DNA from 2 places in the Arthrobacter sp. SD1074B genome. Region 1 is predicted to be linked to the other one. Evidence: predicted binding sites of a transcription regulator. Region 1 holds the regulator's gene; the other holds the start of a gene.

Region 1 (5,266 bases):
ACACGGTGCCGGTGATGCGCCTGCCGGCGCCGTCGGCTATGTCGACCGCCTCCCCCACCGCAAGCCGCTTCACTGTCACCGCGTGGCGCGCCTCGGCGCCTTCGAGGACGAACGTCGCCCCGGGGACCTGCTGGTCCAGGGAGCCTGCGGGGGCGAAGAAGACCGGGTTACTCACCGCTACAGGTTACCGAGCCGGTCCCGCAGCTTGGCGAAGACGCCGCCGCTGGCGGCAAGCTTCCCCTCGGTGAACTGCTCGCCGCGGAGTTTGGCGAGCTGCCGGAGCAGGTCCTCCTGGGCGGCGTCGAGCTTGGCCGGGGTGTCCACCTGCAGGTGGACCTTGAGGTCTCCGCGGCCGTAGCCGCGCAGGTGCGTCACACCCAGGCCGCGGAGGGTGATCACTTCGCCGGACTGCGTGCCGGCCTTGACGTCGATTTCCTGCTGCCCGTCGAAAGTGTCCAGGGTCAGTTCCGTGCCCAGCGCGGCGGCCGTCATCGGAATGTTCAGGCTCGCGTGCAGGTCGTCGCCTTCGCGCACGTAGGTGGCGTCGTTGTTGACCCGGATCTCGACGTAGAGGTCACCGGACGGGCCGCCGGCCGGGCCGGCCTCGCCCTGGCCGGAGAGCTGGATGCGGGTGCCGGTGGCTACGCCGGCCGGCACCTTTACGGTAAGCGTGCGGCGGCTGCGGATGCGGCCCTGGCCGGCGCATTCGTTGCACGGGTCCTTGATGACAGTGCCGAAACCCTCGCAGCTTCCGCAGGGGGCCGTGGTCATGACCTGGCCGAGGATCGAGCGGACGGCCCGCTGGACCTGCCCGCTGCCGCCGCAGATATCGCAGCGTTCCGGGTGGCTGCCGGGGCGGCAGCAGGAGCCCTCGCAGGTGGGGCAGGTGACGGCGGTGTCCACTTCAAGCTTCTTGTTGACGCCGAAGACGGCGTCGCGGAGGTCGATCCGGACGCTGATCAACGCGTCCTGGCCGCGGCGCACGCGGGAGGCGGGGCCGCCCTGGCCGCCGGCGCCGCCGAAGAAGGTCTCGAAGATGTCCTGGAAGGCGAAGCCCTGGCCGGCGTAGCCGCCGCCGAAGCCGTTGTCGGTGCCGTTCTCGTTGCCCGTGGTGTCGTAGACCCGGCGTTTCTGCGGGTCCGACAGCACTTCGTAGGCGTGCGTCACCGCCTTGAAGCGCTCGGAGGCGTCGTCCCCGGGGTTCACGTCCGGGTGCAGGCTCCGCGCAAGCTTGCGGTAGGCCTTCTTGATCTCTTCCCCCGTCGCTTCACGGGAGACTCCAAGAACGTCATAGTGGCTGCTCAAAGTGTGTATCTCTTCCTTTTTGTACTGCCAGTGGGGCACTGCCTTTAGTGGGCAAGAAGTCCGGTGCCGGATCCGGCCCGTCAGGGCCCGAGGATCCGCGAAAGGTAGCGGGCGACCGCACGGACGGCGGCCATGGTGGTCGGATAGTCCATCCGGGTGGGGCCGAGGACTCCGACCTTGGCCGTGGCGTCCGGGCCGTAACCGGTGGCCACCACGGAAGCTTCGGAAAGGCCGTCGTAGGGGTTCTCGCGGCCGATGCTGACGGTGACGCCGCGCGGGTCCTGCGCCATGTCGCTGAGCAGGCGCAACATCACCACCTGTTCCTCAAGGGCCTCCAGCACGGGGCCGATGCTCAGCGGAAAATCAACGTTGGACCGGGCCAGGTTCGCGGTGCCGGCCATGACCATCCGCTCCTCGCGGCTGCTCGCGGCCAGTGACTCCAGTCCCCGGGACAGTGCCTGGGCGGGACCGCGCCGCACCGGCGGGCAGTTGTCCACCACGGCCTGCAGCGACTGGGGCAGCAGGCTCAGCGGGGTGCCGGAGAGTTTGGCCAGGAAGAGGGTCCGGAGTTCGGCGAGGCCGTCGTCGCCGAGCTCCTGGCCGACGTCGATCACCCGTTGCTCCACCTTGCCGGTGTCCGCAATCAGCACCGTGAGCACCTTGCGGGGCGCCAGGAGCACGAATTCGATGTGCCGGACGCGGGCCCGGCTCAGGAGCGGGTACTGCACGACGGCGACCTGGTTGGTCAGCTGCGACAGCAGCCGCACGGTCCGGTCCAGGACGTCGTCGAGGTCTTCGGAGCCCTCCAGCAGCGCCTGGATGGCGCGGCGCTCGGCCGGGGACAGCGGCTTGACGGCCGAAATCTGGTCCACGAACAGGCGGTAGCCCTTGTCCGTGGGAATCCGGCCGGCGCTCGTGTGCGGCGCCGTGATCAGGCCCTCGTCTTCCAGTGCGGCCATGTCATTGCGGATCGTGGCGCTGGACACCCCCAGGTGGTGGCGCTCCACCAGGGCCTTGGATCCCACGGGCTCGCGGGAATGGACATAGTCCTCCACGATGGCGCGCAGTACTTCGAGTTTGCGTGGCTCGCTCACGCTCCACCTCCAATCAACCCGTATCGGTTTGCCGGCGCCGGCCGCGCGGAAAGACCCGCCCCGGAAAACCCGCGGTTAGCACTCGACATGCCTAAGTGCTAACCAGTCTAATATGAGTCGCGCCGTTGTTAGCATTGGATTCGCTGCGGGCGTGACCCCCGGGACGGGTGTTTCCGGGCACACCACGGCCCGCGCCGCCGTTCCTCGCCCGAAATTCCCGAGTGCAAAGCAGTGTGTAGCAGATGTCGTACCAGAATTGGGGCCCGCAGGACCTTTCCGCCCCCGCCAAGGCCCAGCTGCCCGAAATCCCGGTGGAACGGGGAATGGTGCTCGAGGAGGTGCAGTCCGGCTGGGTCGGCGCCGTGACCCGGGTCGAGAAGTCCGGCGGCATGCACGTGGTGGCCCTTGAGGACCGGCGCGGCAAGTCACGCTCGTTCCGCCTCGGCTTCGGGTTCCTGCTCGAAGGCCGGCCGATCAGGCTGATGCCGCCCGCCCCGCGGGCTCCCGCGGCGGGCACCGCAGCGGGCACCCGCACCGCGTCCGGTTCCGTCCGGGTGGCAGGACAGCGTGCCCAGGTAGCGAAGGCCAGCCGGATCTGGGTGGAAGGCAAGCACGACGCCGAACTCGTCGAAAAGGTCTGGGGTGACGACCTCCGCGTGGAAGGCATCGTCGTCGAACCGCTGCACGGCATCGACGACCTTGCCGCCGCCGTCAAGGAGTTCCGGCCCGGCCCGGGCCGCCGGCTCGGCGTGCTGGTGGACCACCTGGTGCCCGACTCGAAGGAATCCCGGATCGCCGACGCCGTGATGGCCACCCCGGGCGCGGCCGGCAACGTGCTGATCGTGGGGCACCCCTACGTGGACGTCTGGCAGGCCATCCGCCCGGCCGTGCTGGGCATTGAGCGGTGGCCGGTGATTCCCCGCGGCGTGGATTGGAAAACCGGTATCCTGACGGCCTTCGGCTGGCCGCACAGCACCAAGGAGGACATCGGCCTGGGCTGGCAGAAACTCCTCGGCGCGGTCCGCAGCTATGCGGACCTGGAGCCCTCCCTGCTGGGCCGCGTGGAAGAAGTCATCGACTTCCTCACGGTGCCGTAGCCGTTCCCCCTGCCACGTTTGGCGGTCCGAGCAAGTATTCTTGAAGTGGCGGCCGCTGCTTATTGTTGCGGCCGTGGCTCGTATAGGTACCAACGCTCCACCGCAATCCAAAGGACGAAACGTGGCAGAAGACGCACGCGAACACACGGACCACCAGGCCGGCCATGACCAGCCCCAGTACCATGGCGTTCCTGCAAATGCTCTGCCGCTGACGGCGAGCGAGGACCGGCAGTGGGCCACGCTGGCGCATTTTGGCGGCATCCTGGGCTGCATTCCATCCCTGCTGATCTACCTGATCTTCAAGGACCGCGGTCCGTTCACCGCGCAGGAATCCAAGGAAGCCCTGAACTTCACGCTGCCGCCCACCATTGCCGCGGTCCTCGCGAACCTGCTGGTCTTTGTCCCGGTGGTGGGCAACCTGTTCGCGGTGCTGGCCACTGCCATCTGGATTGCCCTCGCGTGCTTTTCGGTGGCCGCCGGCATCCACGTCAACCGCGGTCAGCCGCACCGTTACGACTACAATCTCCGCTGGATCAAGTAGCCCGAACGGACACTTAAGGCCCGCGCGAACGGACACTTAGGGCCACCGTGCCTAGTCCGGCAGGATCCGTCGGACCACCGCGTCAGCGAGCAGCCGGCCTTTCAGCGTGAGGACCAGCTGGCCCTTGAATGCTGCCGCCGGGTCCACGAGCCCGTCCGCAATCAGCCCGGCCACCGCGTGGCGGCCGGTATCCCCGAGCCCGCCCAGGCTGGCGATCGACAGGCCCGTAGCAAGCCGGGCCTCAAGCATCACGCGCTCAACGTTGCGGGTGTCGGCGTCGAGCGTCTCCCGGCCGGCGGCGGGCGAGGCGCCGGATGCCAGGCGGCCCGCATAGGCGGTGGGATGCTTGACGTTCCACCAGCGGACCCCGCCCACGTGCGAATGCGCACCCGGGCCTATCCCCCACCAGTCGTCCCCGCGCCAGTAGGCCAGGTTGTGCCGGCAGGCCTGTTCCGGGGTGCGGGCCCAGTTGCTGACCTCGTACCAGCCCAGGCCCGCCGCGGCGATCAGCTCGTCGGCCAGTTCATACTTGGCGGCATGGTCGTCGTCGTCGATCCCCGGCACTTCGCCGCGGCGGATCTGGGCGGCAAGCTTGGTGCCGTCTTCGACGATCAGCGCGTAGGCGCTGATGTGGTCCGGGCCGTAGGACAACGCGGTTTCCAGCGAGAACCGCCAGTCCTCCATCGACTCCCCCGGGGTGCCGTAGATCAGGTCCAGGCTGACGGCCAGGCCTGCCTGGCGCGCCCACTGCACCGCCTGCGGCACCCGGCTGGGCGTGTGGGTGCGGTCGAGGACCTTGAGCACGTGCGGGACGGCCGACTGCATACCGAAGGAGACCCGGGTGAACCCGGCATCGGCCAGCAGCTGCAGGGATTCGGGCGTGACCGAGTCCGGGTTGGCTTCCGTGGTGACCTCGGCTCCGGGCTCCAGTCCCCAGGTCCCGATCGCGGCGCTGAGGATGCGGGCCAGGTCGCCGGCCGGGAGGAGCGTGGGCGTCCCGCCGCCGAAGAACACCGTGCTGAGCCGGCGCTCCGGCAGGCCGGACGCCGCCAGCGCCCGGCCGGCGAAGTCCACTTCCGCGACGGCGGTGCCGGCGTACGCGTCCTGCGAGGCGCCGCCGCCGAGTTCAGTGGCGGTATAGGTGTTGAAGTCGCAGTAGCCGCAGCGCACCGCGCAGAACGGGATGTGCACGTAGAGCCCGAAGGCCCGGTCTGCGGCGCCCTCCAGCG
Region 2 (5,266 bases), 1.3 Mb from region 1:
TCAGCTCGTCACGGGTCCAGAGGCGCCCCGAGTTGCCGATCTCGGTGAAGTCGGGGTGCAGCAGCACACCCAGGCGTCCGAGGTCCGAACGGGTTGCGGGGAGCAGCAGTTCGCGCTCCAGCGACTCAACGATGGCCTCCGGGCTTTGGTCCGGGCCGGCCGTGGCCGCCCGGGATTCCTCTTCCAGTTCGCTGAAGAGGTCCGGTTCGGCAAACAGGCCGGATCCGCCGAACAGGGTAGGTTCCGCGAGCACCTCACGGATCCCGGCGCGGGCAGCCAGCGGCTGCCGCGACTCCGTCCGGGCCTGCCCGGCCGCGGCTTGCTCAACGCCCGGACCCTGCGGCGCGGGGGCGGCAGCGTCGCCGGCGGGAGCGTCGCCAGCGGGGGTGCGAGTCTGAGCGGGAGCGTCGCCGGCGCGGACGAACCCGGGGCCCTGCCGGGCCGCGACGCCCTGCTGGTAGGCGGTGGCGGCGGCCCGGGCGCGATCATCGGCCGCCTCGTTGAGGTCGTGGCCGGCGTGCCCGCGGACCCACTCGAAGGTGTATTTGCGTCCGGTGAGCGCCTGGTCGATTTCCTTGAGCAGCTCGACGTTGAGCACGGGCTTTCCGTCGGACTTACGCCAGCCCTTCCGCTTCCAGCCCGGCATCCACTTGGTCACCGAGTTGATGACGTATTGGCTATCGCACAGGATGTGCAGGTCCTCGCCGGGGAGGTGCGCGGTGGCCCGGAAGAGGTCCAGGACCGCCATCAGCTCGCCCTGGTTGTTGGTGCCGTGCGGCCACCCCCCGGCACGCCAGCAGTCATCGTTCACGTACCAGGCCCATCCGGCCGGGCCGGGATTTCCTAAAGCCGAACCGTCGGCCGCTGCTGTAATCGTCACTGCACTATCCTGCCAGACCTCCGCCACCCAACGCTCCCGCACCATCGGCGTCAACTCCCCCAACCCTCTCCCACCACCTGAGGGAGCGTCCGGCCAACCACCGCACCACCTGCGGGAGCGTCCGGCCAACCACCGCACCACCTGCGGGAGCGTCCGGCCAACCACCGCACCATCGGCGTCAACTCCCCCAACCCTCCCCCACCACCTGAGGGAGCGTCCGGCCAACCACCACACCACCTGAGGGAGCGTCCGGGACGGGTTAACGACGACGGCGGCCCCACCAAAGGTGGGACCGCCGTCGTCGAACGCGCTGCGCTGACGGAAAACCGTCAGGCCGGGCGTTCAGGGCTGGAAAGCCGGGGGTTAGAAGCCGCCCATGCCGCCCATGCCGCCCATGTCGTCGCCGCCGCCCATAGCCGGAGCGTTCTTCTCCGGCTTGTCGGCCACAACGGCCTCGGTGGTGAGGAACAGGCCAGCGATGGAAGCCGCGTTCTGCAGGGCAGAGCGGGTGACCTTGACCGGGTCGTTGATGCCGGCAGCGAGCAGGTCGACGTACTCGCCGGTTGCTGCGTTCAGGCCATGGCCTGCGGGCAGGCCGCGGACCTTGTCCACCACGACGCCGGGCTCAAGGCCTGCGTTGAAGGCGATCTGCTTCAGCGGGGCGTCGATGGCTACGCGGACGATGTTCGCGCCGGTTGCCTCGTCACCTTCGAGCTGCAGGTTGGCGAACGCCTTGGCGCCGGCCTGGATCAGGGCCACGCCGCCGCCGGCGACGATGCCCTCTTCGACAGCAGCCTTGGCGTTGCGGACGGCGTCCTCAATGCGGTGCTTGCGTTCCTTGAGCTCAACCTCGGTTGCGGCACCGGCCTTGATGACTGCAACGCCGCCGGCCAGCTTGGCCAGGCGTTCCTGCAGCTTCTCGCGGTCGTAGTCGGAATCGGAGTTCTCGATCTCGGCACGGATCTGGGAGACGCGGCCTGCGATCTGGTCGGCGTCGCCGGCACCTTCGACGATGGTGGTCTCGTCCTTGGTGACAACAACCTTGCGGGCCTTGCCGAGCAGCTCGAGGCCGGCGGTCTCAAGCTTGAGGCCGACTTCCTCGGAGATGACCTGGCCGCCGGTGAGGATGGCGATGTCAGCCAGCTGCGCCTTACGGCGGTCGCCGAAGCCCGGAGCCTTGACGGCGACGGACTTGAAGGTGCCGCGGATCTTGTTGACGATCAGGGTGGCCAGGGCCTCGCCCTCGATGTCCTCGGCAATGATCAGCAGCGGCTTGTTGGACTGCATGACCTTTTCGAGGACCGCAACCAGTTCCTTGACGTTGGAGATCTTGGAGTTGACGATCAGGATGTACGGGTCCTCAAGGACCGTTTCCTGGCGCTCAGCGTCGGTGACGAAGTAAGCCGAGATGTAGCCCTTGTCGAAGCGCATGCCCTCGGTGAGCTCCAGCTCGAGGCCGAAGGTGTTCGACTCCTCGACGGTGATGACGCCTTCCTTGCCGACCTTGTCCAGGGCTTCGGCAATCAGGGCGCCAATTTCGTTGTCGCCGGCGGAGATGGATGCGGTGGCCGCGATCTCTTCCTTGGTCTCGATTTCCTTGGCGGAGGCCAGGAGCTCGCGGGTGACGGCGTCAACAGCCTTTTCGATGCCGCGCTTCAGCGAGAGCGGGTCGGCTCCGGCCGCGACGTTGCGCAGGCCTTCCTTGACGAGGGCCTGAGCCAGCACGGTGGCCGTGGTGGTACCGTCGCCGGCGACGTCGTCGGTCTTCTTGGCAACTTCCTTGACCAGCTCGGCGCCGATCTTCTCGTACGGGTCGTCCAGTTCGATCTCCTTGGCGATGGAAACACCATCGTTGGTGATCGTGGGGGCGCCCCACTTCTTTTCGAGGACGACGTTGCGTCCACGCGGGCCGAGGGTGACCTTGACGGCGTCGGCGAGGATGTTCAGGCCCCGCTCAAGACCGCGGCGTGCCTCTTCATCAAATGCAATGATCTTGGCCATAACGGCAGTAGTCCTTTCGGGACAGTCGTTAAGAATGAACCTGGGCTTTGGTGCCCGCGACGGACGATTCCTGCCCGGCAGCCTCTGTATGCCGCCGGGCCGGGGATCTCACCCCAGCCAGGTATTTCTCTCGCTCCCGGACCGCCCGCTTCCACGGTCGCAGCCGGCCGAAACCGGGCGTCGTGTTAGCAGTCAATACGCGGGAGTGCTAACTCAATAATTAGCACTCCACCGGGGAGAGTGCAAGCAGTGGCGGCGGATGGACGCGCCACTGCCCGGGGCTATTCGCTACCAGCGATCAGGACCCGGTGCTCCGGGCGGTTTCGCTGCCGGTCATCCTGGCGGTGTTGTCCGCGCCGTAGCTGTAGACCATGTAGGCGGCGGCAGTGACGTCGCCGTTGCTGTCGAAGTTGATCGGGCCGGAGGCACCGTCGTAATCGGGGCGTTTGCCGGCCCGCTGGGCGGCCACACATTCCCGGTAGGACGTGCACACCGCAGCCCCGGCCGAGGGGGCGCCAGCCTCGCCGTTCGTCGCCGAACCGCCGGATACGGAGACCAGCTTCGAGGCGATCGAGGTGCCGGCGTCGTCCTCCGCTGCGGCGGCGGCGACGGCGGCAAGGTTGACGGCGTCATAGGTTTCAGCGGCGAAGGCCATGTCCTTGAGGCCGGGATCAACGGCCACGAGTTCCGCCTGGAAGTGCGCCGACGGGAAGGTCCCGGGCAGGACTCCGCGGGCGCCATCCAGGGCCTTGGCGCCGAGGCCGGCACCGTACTGGTTGACCGCCCCGTCGCTGAGGATGAGCTTCTTTCCGGCCAGGCCGGCGTTGTTGAGCTCGGCGATGGCGCCCTGGGCGCCGTCGCGGGCCACCAGCACAACGGCGTCCGGCGCGGCTGCCTTGGCGGCTGCCGCCGCTTGTTGCGCCTGGCCGGCCTTGAACCCGGCGTCGACCGCCGTGCCCAGGCCCGCGGCCTTCGCGGCTGCCGAGACGGCGACGGAGACGTCCTTGCCGTAGTCGTCGTCCTCGTGCACGACGGCGATGGTCCTGGCACCGCCGTCCTTGGCGAGCTTGACGAGGACCGACGCCTGCGCGACGTCGGCGGCGGCGGTGCGGAAGTAGTAGCCGCCGCTCTTGTAGGTGCTCAGCCCGGGGGCGGTGTTCGCCGGGGAGATGATCGCGACCTTGGCCCGTGCGAGCACGTCGATGGCGTCCGCGGCCCGGCTGGAGTCGGTGGGTCCGATGACGACGTCGGCTTTGGCGGCCACCAGGTCCTTGGCCTGGGCGGCGGTGTCCGTGCCCACGGCTGACGGCAGCAGCTCCACCGGTTTGCCCTTGTGGCCGCCCGCCGCGTTGATTTCCTTGACGGCCAGCTGTGCTGCCGCCAGCTGCGGCGCATTGAGGAAGGCCTGCGTGCCGGTGTTGTCCAGGATCAGGCCGATCCGCAGCGTGCCGTCCCCGCTTGCTTCGGCGGGATCCAGCCGGGCGTTCCCGGTGGGCCCGGCGCAGGCTGCCAGCGCCAGGGCGGCGGCCAGGCCGGTGGCCGCGGCGCGGCCGACGCGCCGGGCGCTCAGCCCGTGGTCAATGTTTGTGGGGTCAGCTTCCGCAGCGGAGGAAGCCACTAGGCGGGCCGGACGCTTTCGGCCTGCGGGCCCTTTTCGCCCTCGCCGACTTCCAGCTCCACCCGCTGGCCCTCGGCCAGGGCGCGGTAGCCTTCCCCGGCAATCGCAGACCAATGCACGAAGACGTCCGCTCCGGAGCTGTCGACGGTGATGAAGCCGTAGCCCTTCTCGGCGTTGAACCACTTGACGGTCCCCAGTGCCATGTTCTCCACACTTTCAGCTAGCTTGCTAACGGCCTACCCCGATGTGCGCCGCGGTATGCGAAACGAAGTCCGCAGACACTGTACCCACAGCCCTTCACACGGGGGCTGGCACCAGCACGCGTCCGCGCTGAATAGTTATTCAGGCGTAACCGAAGCCGGTTGCCCCACGGTCCTTACTGGAACCCGGGGCCCAGCACCACAACCAGCGGCATCTGGAATTCTGCCGAATCCACCAGGGTGACGATTCCGAGGAGCGAGCCCAGTTCTTCGGCGTTGGCCTTCTGGGCGGCGCCGTTGTAAAAGACCACCGAGGTCTGCTGCGGTGCACCGCCCCAGTTGCCGAGCGGGCCGGCGGCCCAGCCGGCAGCGGTGACCGTGGAGCCGACCCGGCCGGCCAGGCCCGCCGTCGCGGTCCCGTTGTAGATGGCCACCGGTTGCGTCTTGTCCACGGCGCCGGCCGGCGTCGCCGAGGGCGTTGCCGAGGGTGTTGCCGAGGCGGTCGGTTTGGAGACTGCCGGCGCGAGGCTGCCGGTCGGCGTGCTGCTGGCGGACGGTGTGCTGCCC

The links. The regulator HrcA, encoded in region 1, represses chaperone genes, less so after heat shock. The targets are predictions, from matches to a motif close to TTNGCACTCGNNNNNNNCGAGTGCNAA.
Region 2: the regulator HrcA is predicted to act here: its motif matches at 3,067-3,093, upstream of groL (chaperonin GroEL).

The regions. Positions count from the first base shown of each region.
Region 1 covers NZ_JBRAZT010000001.1:2,071,169-2,076,434, forward strand. The annotation lists gene ACUYM2_RS09570 (16S rRNA (uracil(1498)-N(3))-methyltransferase) at 1-175, opposite strand, end outside; gene dnaJ (molecular chaperone DnaJ) at 178-1,305, opposite strand; gene hrcA (heat-inducible transcriptional repressor HrcA) at 1,386-2,399, opposite strand; gene ACUYM2_RS09585 (DUF3097 domain-containing protein) at 2,642-3,496, shown strand; gene ACUYM2_RS09590 (DUF4870 domain-containing protein) at 3,618-4,037, shown strand; gene hemW (radical SAM family heme chaperone HemW) at 4,089-5,266, opposite strand, start outside.
Region 2 covers NZ_JBRAZT010000001.1:747,238-752,503, reverse strand. The annotation lists gene ACUYM2_RS03695 (RNase H family protein) at 1-880, opposite strand, end outside; gene groL (chaperonin GroEL) at 1,244-2,881, opposite strand; gene ACUYM2_RS03685 (ABC transporter substrate-binding protein) at 3,180-4,451, opposite strand; gene ACUYM2_RS03680 (cold-shock protein) at 4,499-4,702, opposite strand; gene ACUYM2_RS03675 (LytR C-terminal domain-containing protein) at 4,876-5,266, opposite strand, start outside.